Regions from separate parts of the Paenibacillus segetis genome, predicted to be linked through region 1. Evidence: riboswitches for the same ligand, from Rfam matches in the RefSeq annotation. Region 1 holds a riboswitch; the other holds the start of a gene.

Region 1 (8,380 bases):
AAAGTGGTTGGCTTGGTTGATCACATTCCTATTTATTAATATAGCTTGGGTATTCTTCCGCGCAGATAATGTTCCACAAGCGTTCCGTCTTCTAAAAGGAATGGCAGGACTTAATGGATTTGATATGGGCTCGATCAAGGCACTTGCTCCAGCAGGATTGTTTATTCTCATTATTTTACCTATCGTATTATTCGCTTCTAATTCGTCTGAACGAGTTACAGCTTTCCGACCTACAAAGAAAAAAGCGCTCTTTATGGCAGCTATCTTCGTTGTGTCGTTACTTTATTTCAACCGTATTACTGAATTTCTATACTTTAATTTCTAGGTGGAAGGGAGAATGATGTTGTGCAACAGTTAACACCAGTCCCAACGCCAGAATCCTCAAAGAGTCAGGCTAATGGACGAATACATAAAGAACAACGAAAGCGCGCGACTGCCAAACAGAGTAGAACAATGCTAATTCAGTTTGCAGTTTCCGCTGTCATTTTGACCACTTTAGTTGCATTGCTTACGGTTGTTCTTGATCCACTGCAGTTTTATCATAAATCTTTTTATCCAGCGATCTATTCTAATGAAGAACGTTATCAGAACCCGGGGTTAGCTAAAAATTATGATTATGATACGATCATTATCGGAACCTCGATGACGGAGAATTTTCTTCCTTCCGTAGTGAATAAAGCCCTAGACGGCAATACACTGAAGTTGTCTGTGCGCGGGTCGACCGCTGACGAGCATCATGCGATTGCTAAGATTGCACTTAAGACGGGGAAAGTGAAAACGGTGTTATGGGGGTTAGATTATTTCTCTCTCAAATTGGATAGCAAAGAAGAAGGAGACAACCCATCCTATCTGTATGATGATATATGGTGGAATGATTATAAGTACTGGTTAAACTATTCTGTGTATCAGAATCTATTTATAGAAGCTATATTAAGACCGCTACGAGGGCTGGAGCCAAGACAACTGGAGGACCTATACAATTGGAACAATATAGTCACCTTTGGTGCGGATCAGGTTGTAGAGGATTATAAAACTTCCCGGCAAAGCGAGGCTTACTTCGGCTTAAATGAAGAACCGATTGCTAGTATTAAAAAGGTCTTTAATGAACAAATTTTAGAGCTCGTTAAGCAGTATCCCGATGTAGAATTTAATTTCTATTATCCTCCGTATAGCATTTTAAGGCAGAAAGTATGGAAGGATACCAATAACACCCGTTATCTCAATCAGCTTGAGATGAAAGAGTGGATGTTTGAGCAATTTGATCAATTGCCTAACGTCAACGTATATGATTTCCAAGAAGAATCGGAATGGACGTATAATCTTGATTTATACAAAGACTTGTCCCACCATAATCAAGATGTGAATAGCTGGATTGCTGAGGCCGTTGGACGAGAAGATGCTAAATACAAGGTGACACAAGGTAATGTTGAACAATTTACACTTCAAATGGAGAAACAGCTCACCAATATTGCGGTCACTAGTAAGAACCAAGTTGTAAATCTTGAATTTTCTTTGCGAGAGGGTGATCAGACGACCCCACTTACCTTTACAACCTTCAGCTTAGCGGAGGGGGAGCAAGATATCCTCGTCCCTGTCAAAGAAATGACAGCAGCAATAGGAGCAGAAATGGTATGGAACCAAGGAGATAAGTCGATGACCTTTAAACGTGGTGATCAGGATGTAGTATTACGTGTTGGAAGCAAGGTAGCCGAAACCTCGAACGGCTCGAAGGAGATTGCTTTTGCACCGCAGATCATCAAAGGTACAACGATGGTTCCTCTTGCGTCAGTAGCTGAACTACTCAGTTTTGAGGCGAAGATAGAGCACCCTAGCGAACACATCGTTCGAATAACATTATTACCGGTGTAAGTAACAACCTAATGTAATTGGAGGTGGTACTGTAATGATTACAGACTTATGGTATACGATTCAGGAAATTGATAGAGAAACATATGCAATTAGTGAATATGGACATTGGGAGAAAGTGCATTCATTTTTATTATTGGGTAAGGAAAAAGCGGTTCTAATTGATACCGGTCTTGGGATTGATAATATTAAACGGATTACGGATGAATTGACTGATCTACCGATTATGGTGTTCACTACGCATGTTCATACGGATCATATTGGATGCCACGGACAATTTGAAGAAATTTATGTTCATGAAGGAGATGCGGATTGGCTGATCAATGGGATTAAGGGGATGTCCATTGAACAAATAAGAAGAGATATTGGTAGAGATATTACGATACCTACGCCAGAATCATTTAATCCAAATACGTACAAGCCCTTTCAAGGAGTTCCAACTGGTTACTTACAAGATGGCGATGCAATCGATCTAGGCAACAGACAGTTAGTTATATATCATACACCTGGGCATTCTCCAGGTCATATCTCGATTTTTGACACTACCAAAGGATATTTGTTTACTGGTGATTTGCTTTATGATGACACGCCTATATATGCCTTCTATCCGTCGACTAATCCAGTTGATCTCATTAATTCGCTGGACAGAATATCGAATATACCTAATGTTACACAAGTTTATGGCTCCCATAATACCTTAGGACTCGAACCTGCTATATTACAAGAAGTGAAAATCGCAGTTAAAGAACTTAGAGAACAGGATCTCGTAAAATTCGGGACGGGAATTCATAGATATAATGGGTTTAGCGTACAGTTTTAACTGTATCATAGAAGAAATCAAGAAGAAGCCCCCGAAAGTACCTTTCGGGGGCTTCTTCTATGGTTTTCACTTAACCAATTATTAAAAGATCAGTGTCTGAATTCCATGTGGAGGACACACGGTATCAGCGAGTTGTCCGCGATAACGCAAAGCGTAAGGAATTTCATTATCGGTCCGATTCAAGACAACGACAACAATGGATCCATCCGGATTTTTGAAGGAGGTTATTTCAAGCTGATCGGTATATTTGCTTACAGCGATTCGCTTCGCACCAGGAAGGATGAATTTACTGAATTGTCCGATATAATAATACGAACTTTCATAAATGACTTCATTCTGAATCGTATCCGCAATGATTGGAGCATCACAATAATTGCCTACATGGTTGGGTCCACCTTGCTCATTCAGTACGATATTCCAGTCGGTCCAAGCGGACATCCAATTGTTCAGATTACCCATAATATCATGACCGTAACGTTCTCCAGTCTTCCAAGAATTCAGATGGACGCCACCCTCTTGGCAGCCTTCGGTAAATACCAGCGCTTTATCTGGAAAACGATCATGAACAGCAGATAGTGCTTCAAAATGGTCGCCGGAATACCAGTGGAAGCCAATCCCCCAAATATATTTAGAAGCGGCTACGTCTTCAAAAGCAACCTTAGCACGTTCGTATACTCGCTCTTTATTATGGTCCCAAATCATTATTTTTATGTGAGACAGCCCATTATCTTCAAGGGCAGGTCCTAGATAATCCCGGACGAAGTCTTTTTCCTCTTCGGCTGTATAAATACAGGAGTCCCAAATTTGTTTAGCTTTCGCTTCATTTTGCACACTAAGTCCCCAAATACGAATACCCTCAGCTTCATAAGCTTGAATATATTTAACGAAATATTGTGCCCAAGTCTCTTGAAACTCTGGTTTTAATTTGCCACCGTTGTTCATTTCTCTATTAGTCTTCATCCAAGCTGGTGGGCTCCAAGGTGAAGCAAACAACTTAAATTCATTACCAGCCATATCAGCAGCTTTACTGATCAGCGGCATAATAGCTTCACGATCTCTAGAGATATCGAAGCTTTCCAAGCTAGGATCTTCAACTTCTACATAGGTGTAATTTCCTAATGAAAAGTCGCAGCTATTGATATGAGAGCGACAGAAGGTGTATCCGATTCCAGATGCTTTATCGAAATAAGCACGAAGAATCTCCTCTTGTTTATCCTCACTTAACTTGGTGATGGTTACAGCCGAAGCCTCCGTCAATGCGCCACCAAATCCGATAATTTCCTGATATTCAATATCGTCATAGATGTTAATCAATTGATTCTCGCGCTCATCAAGATCAGGAGTGAAAGTGAGAGCTTCTTGTTCAGTGAGTCGATCCGCAGTGCCTTGAGCAGTTTGAATTACACGTACTTTGTGCATAGTCTTGATCTCAGCTCCTTCATTAATATATGGCTTAATTATAAAAAGAGCGGATGGATAATAGTAGAAACAATATATCTGTAAACATGAACAATATGATAATATCTTTTTAAAGAATAGAGGTGTTGAGGAGTGGGAAATGAGCTTGAAGTAATATTGTGCGAGTATTCCATACACAAAACTTATTTTCAAAATAACAAGAGCAGGGACAGAGAATGCTTCATTTTTCGCTTCCAGGCTGAAGGGACAAGTCAGGTCATTTTGACATCTGGGACCTATATTATGCGACCAGGGGACTTGTTATTGCTGCGCCCTGGAGACCTGTACGATTTGCGTATTGATCTTGAGACGAACACCTCAGGATTCAGTGCTGATTATTATGTGTTTTGCGATGGGAAATGGCTAGATGAATGGTGGGGACAGATGGCTCGTCCACAAATATCACGTGTATCGGATGAGAGCAGGCTAAGGGAGCTATGGCATCAATTAATATTAGAGAAACGTCGATTGGATGGCGGTTCAAGTGTGCTGAAGGTTACACTGTTGAAGGCACTTTGCTATATGATAGATCGGGCGCTGTCGGAAGTGTCGGAGCCTACCTCCATTTCTGCTTATCATGCGCTACGTATTAGGCATTATCTGGAATCAAATGCAACGAGTAGTATTGAACTAGAGCAGATTGCCAAGCATGTGGGATTGAGTGTATCAAGAACAATGGGGGTATTTAAGCAAGAGTATGGAGTTTCAATCCTGCAATATGTTCATAAGTTGCGTTTATCCTATGCATTGGACTTGATGAAATCAAGTACCATGACATTGGAACACATTGCTGAGGTTGCTGGGTTTGGTAGCTATACTTATTTTAATCGGATATTCCGTGCGAACTATACCGTCACTCCAGGGACTTACCGGAAAGGATTAAACGATTAGTTGGTAGCTCTTAACATTTAGACAAATAAGAAGAGTCACCTCGAAGGGTGCTCTTCTTATTTGTGTTGTTTCTATCATAGAAGGCTAGAATTACTACACACAGTTCGGTAATTACTTAGGCGCAACTACACTGTCATCCTGTGTAATCAATACAATTTTAGCATTAGTGATACCTGGCAATGACCGGGTCATGATTGGTGAATGGTAAGCGACAACTTTCATGCCTGCTTTCAATTCGTTATCTCCACCAAATAGGGAGATGACTTTGGTATCTTCTGTGATGTTCAGAATTACATCATTGTTAATAGATTTGTCAGAGCCAACATTTACATAGACTTGGTCTTTGGATTGATTCTCCGATGCCATAATTGTGCCTTCGACTTTAATGGAGTCGGATTCTTTAACCACGATTTTATTCGCATGGGTTTGACCTGGGAAGCTTAGGGCCATCGCTGGACCGTAGAAAGCCTCTATAGCAATATCAGCTTTCAATGCATCTGCAGTTAATGATGTACCTTCTTCGTTGACGATTTGAGTTGTTTCATCAACCGACAGGATAACATAATCTACGCCACCTTGCTCCATCGGGCTGCCGACAAGGGTAATTCTGTTATTCTCTACATTTGTAATGATACCGTCCGTACCTGGCGCCTCCTCTTGAACCGACTCTTCTACTTCAGTATTCACCACGACATAGTTTGTTGTGGATTGTGGTGGAAGACTCATTGTAACAGCAGGACCATAGAATGCTTTTACACTCATACCAACTTGGATATCACTTGCATTGATCGCCTTGCCGTTTTGGTCCAAGATTACAGCCTTGTTAGCAAAATGCAATACAATCGTATCTTCGTATGAATTGTAAATATCTTTACCTGTTACGACAATCCCATTTTCTTTCACTTCGGATACCTTGCCGTCAATTGCTGTGAAACTTTGGTCTTGAACAATAAGTGTTAGGGCAGTTCCACGTGCTGGAATACTCTTTGTAATGTTCGGGCCATAGAATGCTTTAACAACCTTTTTCTCATCGATAATTGTTTGTAAAGCTACTCTTTTGCCTTTAGAATCTATAATTTTTGTATCTTTGGTGATAGATAGAATCATCTCACTTTGATCGGTTGGAGCAAGACCACGACCAGTTACGGTAATGAATTTCCCTGTTTTATCGTTCACAAAATTTGTGATTTGGCCCATGGTACCAGGAACAACTTTAACTTGATTAAGAATGGTTCCTCCATGATTCGTTGTTGCAGGTGGTACATCCTGTGCACTTGCCGCGAGCGGCATAGCTGCCAACGTTAAAATGGATGCTGTTGCTAATACTTTATACATTTTGTTCATTTGTCATACCTCCATTATTTGTGTTGATATTGCACCTTAGTTGTTTGGAATGTTGATCTAAACCTAAGCCTAAATGGGCTTGCTTACATAGTCCTAGACGGTGAAGTCTCGAAAAATGTTGCGATTTTAATGAAGATTTTCAAATTTTCATATATTTTCTATGGCTATATGTGTATGAATTTACATTAATTTTGAAGTGATATGAGTAGGGATCCATGTTACCATGTGAACGTACCAAAAATCAGGCCGAAGCTCATATGAGCGCGGGGGAACCACCAATTGGGGTGAAGTCGCAAGTATGCGATAAGGGGATCCACCTTGACCCGAACCCGTCAGCTAACCTCGTAGGCTACAAAGGGAGAGATTTACTATATGAGAAATACAGTTAGAAATATTGTGATTACAGGAGCACTTGTATTAGCGCCTGTCTTAGCGGCTAGTCCTACTATGGCTGCTGCGCAGAATGATGCAACTCAAGCCCCTAATCAAAAAATGATCAATTTTAATACATGTGGCTCTAACTTCTATACGATACTGCAGGGAGGAGAACTGAATCAGCAAAGTTTGTCCGACCTATTGAAGAAGTTAGGTCTCGATATAAAACTTCCAACTGTTACAGTGCCTGATGCTAATGTTCCAGATAATAGTAAACCTGAATCTAGCAAACCTGAGTCTAGTAAACCAGAAACAAATAAGCCAGAGACCAATAAACCAGAAGTAAACAAACCAGAAACAAACAAACCAGAAACAAACAAACCAGAGACAAACAAACCAGAGACCAATAAACCAAGCCAACCACCTGTAAATAACGGATCAGATAATACGGATAAAGGTGACAAGGATAGTTTTGCTGCGCAAGTGGTTAATCTAGTGAATCAAGAACGTGCCAAAGCAGGACTTCAACCCTTGAAATCCGATGCTGCGCTTACTAATGTAGCCATGATCAAAGCAAAAGATATGTACAACAACAATTACTTTGACCATAATTCACCTACTTTAGGTTCTCCATTTGATCTAATGACATCACAAGGTATTCAATACCGTACTGCTGGTGAGAACATTGCCAAAGGGCAACGTACACCAGAAGAAGTGATGAATGCTTGGATGAATAGTGCTGGACACCGTCAGAACATCCTAAGTGCAAACTATACAACTATAGGTGTTGCTTACTACAATGGTGTATGGGTACAAGAATTTATTGGATAATACGAGTTTAAAGATAGAAGTCTGCAGTTAACTCTGCAGGCTTTTTTTATTACGATATAGTAGAAGCGAAATGATGATATCGTTCCCTTTCGTATAAAACTGGATATATAGAGTAAATCCTTACTCTACATGTGAAAAATCACTCAAAATGTGGTATGTTTAAGTTAAATTGCGTTAAACAGGAGCGGTTTGTCATGAGAGTTAGTATTTTCGATGTAGCCAAGAAATCGGGGCTATCGGTCGTTACGGTATCTAGAGTGCTCAATAATGCGACTTCCGTACGTGAGAAGAATAGAGAAAAAGTGTTGCAGGCCATGAAGGATTTGGATTATCGTCCGAATGCGTCTGCTCGAAGCCTAGCAAGCGGTAAAACCGGCATCATTGGGCTTATATTGAACACCTTACATGATACTGCTCTCGATGCGGTAGTTACAGAAATCAACGACTGTTTAGCGGAGCATGATTATTTCTTGGCACTTTCGATTTCGAAGGATGAAGATATGTTCTACCGTTCTATGTTTCAGGAAGATCGAGTGGACGGAGTCATCCTATTGTCACCGACAAATTCTGACGTATATATAATGGAGCTTAAGAAGCGGAAAATCCCGTTTGTTATTCTTGATAATCAGCAGCGTAATCCTTCGGTGCCTTCGGTCATCGTCAATAATTACAAAGGCGGTTACGATGCGACGAAGCATCTGATAGATCTTGGACATACTCAAATTGCACACATTAGTGGGCCTGAATCTCTCCTTAGTAGTCGAGAACGGGAGCGGGGCTTCATTGCTGCGCTCG
Region 2 (8,380 bases), on a different contig from region 1:
CTTGATGATGATTGCCTTCCTCTATGTGATCGGTGCTTTGGTACTTGCGGTCTTCTTCTATGTTATAACGATTCAAAAGACAAGTCAGTTTGGTATTCTAAAAGCGATGGGAACCAAGACGGCATACTTGGCAAGAAGTGTTGTTGGACAAGTACTTATTTTATCCATTATAAGTTTAAGTTTAAGTCTATTGTTGACTTGGGGTGTTAATTCAGTCCTTCCTGAGTCCATGCCATTCCAGATGAATCTATCTACAGCTTTATCTACAAGTGGTCTATTTGTGGGTATGTCTTTATTAGGATCACTGATATCAGTAACTCAGGTTGCTAAAGTAGATGCATTAGAAGCTATTGGGAGGGTTGGAGCATGAGTGCAAAACTAATCATGAATCAAGTCACAAAGACTTTTGGTGATGGGGATTTAAACGTCTCTATCCTTAATCAACTAAATCTTGAGGTTAATGAAGGAGAATTTATCGCGGTTCTTGGTCCATCCGGATCGGGTAAAAGTACATTCCTATCAACCGCAGGGGCGTTGCTGAGTCCAACAAGCGGAGAGATTGTTCTAGACGGAGAATCACTGACGGGAAAGAGTAAACAGGAACTTACATCGATCCGCTTGCACAAAATTGGATTTATGTTTCAAAGTGCCAATTTACTTCCGTATTTAAAAGTGCAGGAACAACTGTTATACGTTGCTAGTCTAACGGGGATGCACGCCAAGGAAGCGAAAGATCGGGCGGCTCAGTTGCTGAAACGGCTGGATATATGGGACCGTCGCAATTATTATCCTGAGAAGTTATCTGGTGGGGAGAAACAACGTGTGGCGATCGCACGGGCATGGATGAACAATCCAGCGATTCTACTCGCCGATGAGCCAACAGCAAGTTTGGATTTTAAGCGGGGTAGACAAGTGGTGCAAATGATAGCTGATGAAGTGAAGGCAGAAGGTAAATCTGCTGTCATGGTCACACATGACGAACGAATGTTGGAGTGGTGTGATCGTGTGTTACACTTGAAGGATGGCGTGTTAGTATAAAAGTTTGATCAAGGGTATTCCTTAAGTCATGTAAATGGCTTAGGGGATACCCTTTTACTTTTGCGCAAGGTTGACAAGTCTTATTTGATCAAGATTTTTACGTGGCAGGACCTGCATCGTACTTGCTTTAACTCTTGCCCGTTCACGTATCATGATGAGCTGTTCCTTTAATGTAGGAATACTGTTACTAAGAATGACTGATATTTCGATAAGTGGAAGCTTCAATCCATACCATAGAAATTCCAGTGCTTTTTCGTCCAACGTTGGAGTATCAGGAGAAAGAAGCTGTCTATCTACATCTACCACCCGTTCAGTGCATTGACGAATACAGCTTTGATAAGCATGTAATGAAAATGTTTTAGGATCCCAATTATCTTGAGCAAAAGGTTCACAGAGCTCCAGGAAGGTATTTGTAGTTACTTGTTCTGCAGCTGTGTTGTCCTCCAACAACAAATAACTAAGGGCGTATAGAGAATCTGCGTACATTTTTACGTAATGGACATATTTCCTATTGTTGAATGGGTGTTTGTTAATCAAATGAGTAGTCATCATCTTATATTCCTTTCCAAAATAACAGGTTGATTGTTAACTTATAGCAACGAGAAGTATGCTCGTTCATTTGGAGTAACAAAAAAACCGCAGACAGAGGAGGACCTCTGCTGCAGTTTGCGGATTCAGGTACAAATAAGCCTGGCGCAAATGCGTGGCAAATCAAGGGTCTCTCTCTATGGCTTACGAGGTTAGCTGTCGGATTCGGGCCGTGAGAGTCGCCCTACCTCATGAGAACTAATCATTCTCCGTCGGATTCACCCCAAGTAGGCCAGCTCGGCCTGATGGTTCCCCCGTTTCCCGCGGTTGCAGGAATTCAGCGTGTGTTTCATCAGAATGATACTATTTCTTGATTCCCTTGTAAAAAACAAAAGATATCTTATTGGCCGTAGTTAAGCCAAATTCGGTCAGCAACAGAAGAAAAAGTGACTAAAAGCACATTTGTGGCCTTATACAAGGCTTCTATCTTCCTCAAGCTCGGTTTCTTGATTTCTTTACTTCTGATATGCAGATAGCTAATTTTTCACTCCTGAAAAGTAGTAATCACAATAATTGAGGTTTATTCGATAAATGCCTTAGAACTGTGAAAACAAGAGATATAAAGAGATTAGATAGTAAGTAAGCGTTATCCAATATGTATTTGGTTTCGATTTTGCTTTTTTTTGCCAAGGAACGCATTTTACAAGAAATCTGCTTAGAGAGTATGATTACACCTGTTTCCATAACATAACTGAATATTTGATCCGCTTAATTTCCGTTAAGGAAAGCGGGGGAACCAACAATTGACTACCGATGTGAGAGTCGGAAGTCAGTTATGGGGTGAATCCTGTAGAATGTGAGGCAATTTGCATTTATACAGGTAGGGCAACTCTCACTGCCCGAATCCGACAGCTAACCTCGTAAGCGTATGGAGAGAGGATGAGTGCAATGTGACCCCATGTAGAGTCACAGAGGATTTCCTCTGTGGCTCTTTACTGTACCTTTTTATGAAAAATGGATGTAAAGGTAACGTCTAATGACGCGATGCAGCTATATTCAGACTGTGTCCGAAAATGACGATGGTCACAAGATCGTTCGGAGATTTTCGTTGCCTCCTTATGTACTTGAGAAGGGGAAAAGATAGATATGGCGGATCAAAATGAATATGTACTTGTGTGGGCACCAACAAAAGCAGGAGAACTTTTCATTAAATTATTGAAATTCAAAGGGATTAAGGTTGCGGGGTTAACTAACAATCAGGCAGGAAAAAATCGGCTAGAAGAATTGGGCATTGAGCGTTTTGTATTGGTGGATACAAATCATCAGAACACTTGGATTCAACCATCTTTTCCGGTGGGCAAAGTGTATTTGTTCGAAAGTAGCCTAACATTATGTTGCCGATATATTCAAATGTGTCGTACTTGGACGAGAAAACCGATTTTTGTTATTACAACATCTTTAAATCCAAGATTAGTCTATAAAGGGCTCGGGGCGAAATATGTCATATATTCACACAGCGGGGATGTGTCTTTTTTGGCAGACAAATCCGCACAGCTAGACAATTGAAAGGACTGAAAAGACCATGATGGATCTGTATATGGTGGCTGCATTAGTCGTGATTTATGGTTTGTTCTATGGATTTATGCACTGGTGCGAAGGTGTAGTTCAGGATAGGGAGGAATGATTTGTGATTCTGATCATAGCTGTTACCGTTCTATTGTTCATGTATCTAGTATATGCCCTGATCTATCCGGAGAAATTTTAATTTCATATCGCATTATTCTAGTAAAAGCATAAAAATTTAGGCAATTTAGGCCTAATTTAAGGAGGGTCAGTCATTCATGGGCATTTTGCAAATTGTAGCTGTTATCGTAATCCTAATGCTGCTGGTTAAACCAATGGGTACTTATTTATATCATGTGTTCTCCAATGAACCGAATCGTACGGACAAAGGGTTTGCTCGAATTGAAAAAGGCATTTATGCCTTGATTGGCTTAAAAAAACGGGACCGAATGTCCTGGAAGAAATATGCGATAAGCTTTATTTTGACGAATATCGTTCTAGTGGCTTTCAGTTATATATTCCTTAGATTACAGCGGGGGCTCCCGCTTAACCCTAACGGAATTGGGGATATGGAGCAGACACTTAGCTTTAATACGGTAATCAGCTTTATGACTAATACGAATCTGCAGCATTATAGCGGGGAAACAGGGCTTTCCTATTTCTCGCAAATGGCAGTTATTACGATGATGATGTTCACCTCGGCGGCTAGCGGATTTGCGGTTGCAGTCGCTTTTGTTAGAGGGATTACCGGTCAAAAGTCGGTGGGTAACTTCTTCGAGGATTTCGTTAAAGCACATATCCGTGTGTTCATTCCATTAGCGTTGCTAGTTACTCTAACACTGGTTGCATTACATGTACCACAGACACTGAAGTCGACGCTCGAGGTCACTACGCTCGAGGGGCAAACCCAGCAAATTGCCATCGGCCCTGTTGCTTCACTGGAATCCATTAAGCATTTGGGTACGAACGGTGGAGGTTTCTTTGGTGCTAATTCGTCGCATCCATTTGAGAATCCGAACCCGCTCACTAACGTGTTGGAAATGTTATCGATGTGGGTGCTACCAGCATCCCTCCCATATATGTTTGGTCTGTTCGCTAAGAACAAACGTCAAGGTTGGGTAATTTTCTCCGCCATGATGACGTTGTTTGTCCTGTTTCTCTCATTGAACTACTATGCTGAAAGCCATGGGAATCCGGCGATCAATGCCATGGGGATCAATGCTTCACAGGGGAGTATGGAAGGTAAGGAGGTCCGTTTTGGCATACCACAATCCTCACTGTTCACCACGGTAACAACGGCAGCTACCACGGGGAGTGTAAATAACATGCATGATACCCAGACTCCATTAGGCGGAATTACCCCGCTAGCGTTGATGATGCTAAACAATGTATTTGGAGGTAAGGGTGTTGGGTTAATCAATATGCTGATGTATGCCATCTTGGGCGTATTCCTCTGTGGTCTAATGGTTGGTCGGACACCCGAATTTCTTGGTCGAAAGATTGAGGCGAGGGAGATGAAGCTGATTGCGATCGCGATCTTGGTACACCCTCTAATTATTCTCGTACCAACGGCTGGAGCCTTCCTGACCGATCTCGGCAAAGGTGCGATTACGAATCCCGGCTTTCATGGGTTATCGCAGGTATTGTACGAATATGTGTCTTCCGCGGCTAATAACGGCTCGGGATTTGAAGGACTTGCTGACAATACATCCTTCTGGAATATTACGACAGGGATCGTCATGCTAGTAGGCCGCTATATATCGATGATCGCTATGATGGCGGTAGCTGGTTCACTGCTTCGCAAGAAGCCGGTTCCAGAGACAATGGGTACCTTCCGTACAGATAATCGCCTTTTTACCGGCATTCTGATCGTTACGGTGCTGATTATCGGTGCGCTGACCTTTTTGCCGGTCATTGTGCTCGGTCCAATTGCAGAATATTTGACCTTACGGTAGGAAGAGGGAGAACAAAATGAGTACTTTAAAAAGAAAAAAGCTGCTGACCGGACCCATACTCCTAAGCGCTGTTAAGGATAGTTTTATTAAGCTTAATCCGGTAACTCTGATGAAGAATCCAGTGATGTTCGTCGTTGAGATCGGGACAATTATTGTTTTGCTCATGGTGTTGGCACCGGGATACTTTAACGCCGAAAAATCGATGGGCTTTAATATTACCGTGTTGTTCATCCTGTTGTTCACTGTACTGTTCGCTAACTTTGCTGAAGCGTTAGCTGAAGGACGCGGGAAGGCTCAGGCCGACTCGCTCAAGAAGACGAAACAAGATATTACAGCTAATAAATTGGTGGGAACGGTACTGAAGACTGTATCTTCCTCCGAGCTCCGCAAAGGAGATTTCGTTATCGTCAGCCAAGGTGAATTAATTCCTGGTGATGGCGAGGTTATAGAAGGCTTAGCTTCCGTGGATGAATCAGCTATTACTGGTGAATCGGCGCCCGTAATTAAAGAAGCTGGTGGTGACTTTAACTCCGTCACAGGGGGTACACGGGTTGTTAGTGATGAGATTAAAGTGCGAATTACAAGCGATCCTGGTGAATCGTTTCTAGATCGGATGATCTCCTTAGTAGAAGGGGCCAAACGCCAAAAAACACCGAATGAAATCGCACTGAATACGCTCCTAATCAGTCTGACAATTATCTTTTTGATTGTAGTAGTTACCTTGCGCCCGATTGCGGACTATCTAGGTATTGAACTGGATATTCCTGTTCTGATAGCCTTATTAGTCTGCTTGATTCCAACAACGATCGGCGGACTACTCTCAGCGATTGGTATTGCAGGTATGGACCGAGTTACGCAGTTTAACGTGTTGGCCATGTCGGGGAAGGCCGTTGAGGTGGCTGGTGATATCAATACGATGATCTTAGACAAGACAGGTACGATTACATTTGGTAACCGGATGGCGAGTGAATTTGTTCCAGTAGGGAATGAAACGACAGCTGAACTTACCGCATGGGCGGCGATTAGCTCCTTGAAGGATGAGACTCCTGAAGGACGATCGGTCATTGAATTAGCTAAAAAGCTGGAATGTAGCTATGACGCTAGTCTTGGAGATGGCGGGGAATTCGTAGAGTTTAAGGCGGAGACGCGGATGAGTGGTATAGATCTGCGTGACGGTCGCTGCGTTCGTAAGGGGGCGGTAGACTCCGTGAAGAAATGGGTATTGTCTAATGGCGGACAGATACCAGATAACCTAGATAGTAACTCAGATGCCATTGCTAGGTTAGGGGGAACCCCACTTGCTGTTGCGGTAGACAACCGGATTTATGGACTCATTTATTTAAAAGATACCGTGAAGCCTGGCATGAAGGAACGTTTTGAAGAGATGCGCTCGATGGGGATCAAGACGATTATGTGTACGGGTGACAATCCGCTAACCGCAGCGACCATAGCTCGTGAAGCTGGTGTAGATGATTACATTGCTGAAAGTACTCCGGAGGACAAAATTGCAGTCATTCGTCGTGAACAAAACGAAGGGAAACTGGTCGCTATGACTGGGGACGGTACAAATGATGCTCCTGCTTTGGCGCAGGCCGATGTTGGTCTAGCGATGAACAGCGGGACAACGGCTGCCAAAGAAGCGGCGAATATGGTCGATCTAGATTCGGATCCTTCGAAAATTATTGAGGTTGTTGCTATCGGTAAGCAGTTACTTATGACACGGGGAGCTTTGACTACCTTTAGTATTGCGAATGATATTGCCAAGTATTTTGCTATTATTCCAGCGATGTTCACGCTGGCTATACCTGAGATGGAAGCCTTAAATGTGATGGGACTTGGATCTCCGAGCTCGGCGATTCTTTCGGCGTTGATTTTTAATGCCATTATTATCCCATTGCTAATCCCTCTTGCAATGAAAGGTGTTTCGTATAAAGCAATGAGTTCTACTAAGCTGCTCAGCCGAAATATTTTGATCTACGGACTCGGTGGAGTCATTGTTCCTTTCGTGGGCATCAAGCTCATTGATATGATTGTCAGTGTATGGATATAACGGTGTATTGACTAACTATAGAAAGAGTGAGAGTATCATGGCGAACTCCATTAAGACGGCTGAAGAACAGCAGTCCCTATCTAAAGGTTTATATTTTTTTACAATCGTGCGGCTTTGTATCGTATTCATCGTAATCTGTGGAATGATCTACCCATTAACATCTACGGCGATTGCTCAAGTTATTATGCCATCTCAAGCGAATGGTAGCTTGCTGAAGAATGATGCTGGTGTCGTTGTGGGGTCAGAATTGATCGGGCAAAACTTTAGTGATCCGGCGTTGTTCCATGGTCGGGTATCCAGTATTGAGTATAAAGCGGAGGCTTCGGGATCCAATAACTATGGACCATCTAATCTCGATATGTTGCAGCGTACGAAGGATTTCATTACTCAGTGGCAAGTTGATAATCCGGATGTGCCGTTGAACGAATTGCCAATCGATTTGGTAACCAATTCGGGCTCCGGGCTTGATCCACATATCTCTCCTGACTCGGCGATTGTGCAGATTCCACGAATCAGCAATTTGACCGGTATTCCAGCTTCGCAACTGGAGGAGTTGGTGAACCAGCACACAGAGGGCCGTGATTTAGGACTGTTCGGGGAAAAACGGGTGAATGTACTGAAGTTAAATATGGATCTACAGAAATTAGTGAAATCGTAAAATGTATCATATGTCCCTGCCTGATTTCTTGGAGTCAGGCGGGGATTAAAGCGTGTTTGGGAGTGGTACTTATTTATGGAAACGTACCGGAGAAAGACACCTGAAGAGTTGTTGCTTTCTATCTACGAGCTACACCGTGGACGCCTGAAAATCTTTATCGGTCCTGTTAGTGGGGCGGGCAAAACATACCAGATGCTACGTGAAGGCCAGAGTCTTAAAGGTCAGGGAATTGATGTGGTTATTTGTGCTGTATCCACCAATCAAAGTCCTGAGACCAGGGATCAGCTTGGTGATTTGGAACGGATTCCAAGTATACACTGGGTTAAGGACGGAATTGAAAAGAAGGATTTGGATGTAGAAGCCATCGTGAAGCGTAACCCGGAGGTTGTATTAACCGATGGATTGGCACACCGTAACCGGAACGGGGCGGAGCGCCTTGGACGGCTCGAAGATATCAATTATTTAATTAGCGCCGGAATTAGCGTGATTACGACGGTGAACGTATATGAGTTGGAAGGTGCTGCGGATTTAGCAAGACAGTGGACGGGGATGGAAGTGGAGTATTCTATTCCGACAGACGTGTTAGCC

The links. Region 1 has a riboswitch for cyclic di-AMP ahead of IEW05_RS22015 (CAP domain-containing protein). Riboswitches for the same ligand answer to the same signal wherever they lie in the genome.
Region 2: another riboswitch for cyclic di-AMP. It lies ahead of IEW05_RS12000 (DUF4218 domain-containing protein); the one in region 1 lies ahead of IEW05_RS22015 (CAP domain-containing protein).

What each region holds. Positions count from the first base shown of each region.
Region 1 is NZ_BMFT01000004.1:238,551-246,930, forward strand. Features, by position in the region: gene IEW05_RS21985 (MBOAT family O-acyltransferase) at 1-325, shown strand, start outside; gene IEW05_RS21990 (stalk domain-containing protein) at 346-1,869, shown strand; gene IEW05_RS21995 (MBL fold metallo-hydrolase) at 1,904-2,686, shown strand; gene IEW05_RS22000 (glycoside hydrolase family 30 protein) at 2,768-4,105, opposite strand; gene IEW05_RS22005 (AraC family transcriptional regulator) at 4,238-5,035, shown strand; gene IEW05_RS22010 (peptidase) at 5,147-6,379, opposite strand; cyclic di-AMP (ydaO/yuaA leader) riboswitch at 6,614-6,745, shown strand; gene IEW05_RS22015 (CAP domain-containing protein) at 6,752-7,585, shown strand; gene IEW05_RS22020 (LacI family DNA-binding transcriptional regulator) at 7,780-8,380, shown strand, end outside.
Region 2 is NZ_BMFT01000001.1:2,573,909-2,582,288, reverse strand. Features, by position in the region: gene IEW05_RS12015 (ABC transporter permease) at 1-370, shown strand, start outside; gene IEW05_RS12010 (ABC transporter ATP-binding protein) at 367-1,038, shown strand; gene IEW05_RS12005 (hypothetical protein) at 1,093-1,524, opposite strand; cyclic di-AMP (ydaO/yuaA leader) riboswitch at 1,753-1,919, opposite strand; cyclic di-AMP (ydaO/yuaA leader) riboswitch at 2,322-2,509, shown strand; gene IEW05_RS12000 (DUF4218 domain-containing protein) at 2,713-3,132, shown strand; gene kdpF (K(+)-transporting ATPase subunit F) at 3,254-3,331, shown strand; gene kdpA (potassium-transporting ATPase subunit KdpA) at 3,408-5,084, shown strand; gene kdpB (potassium-transporting ATPase subunit KdpB) at 5,101-7,134, shown strand; gene kdpC (potassium-transporting ATPase subunit KdpC) at 7,172-7,792, shown strand; gene IEW05_RS11975 (universal stress protein) at 7,868-8,380, shown strand, end outside.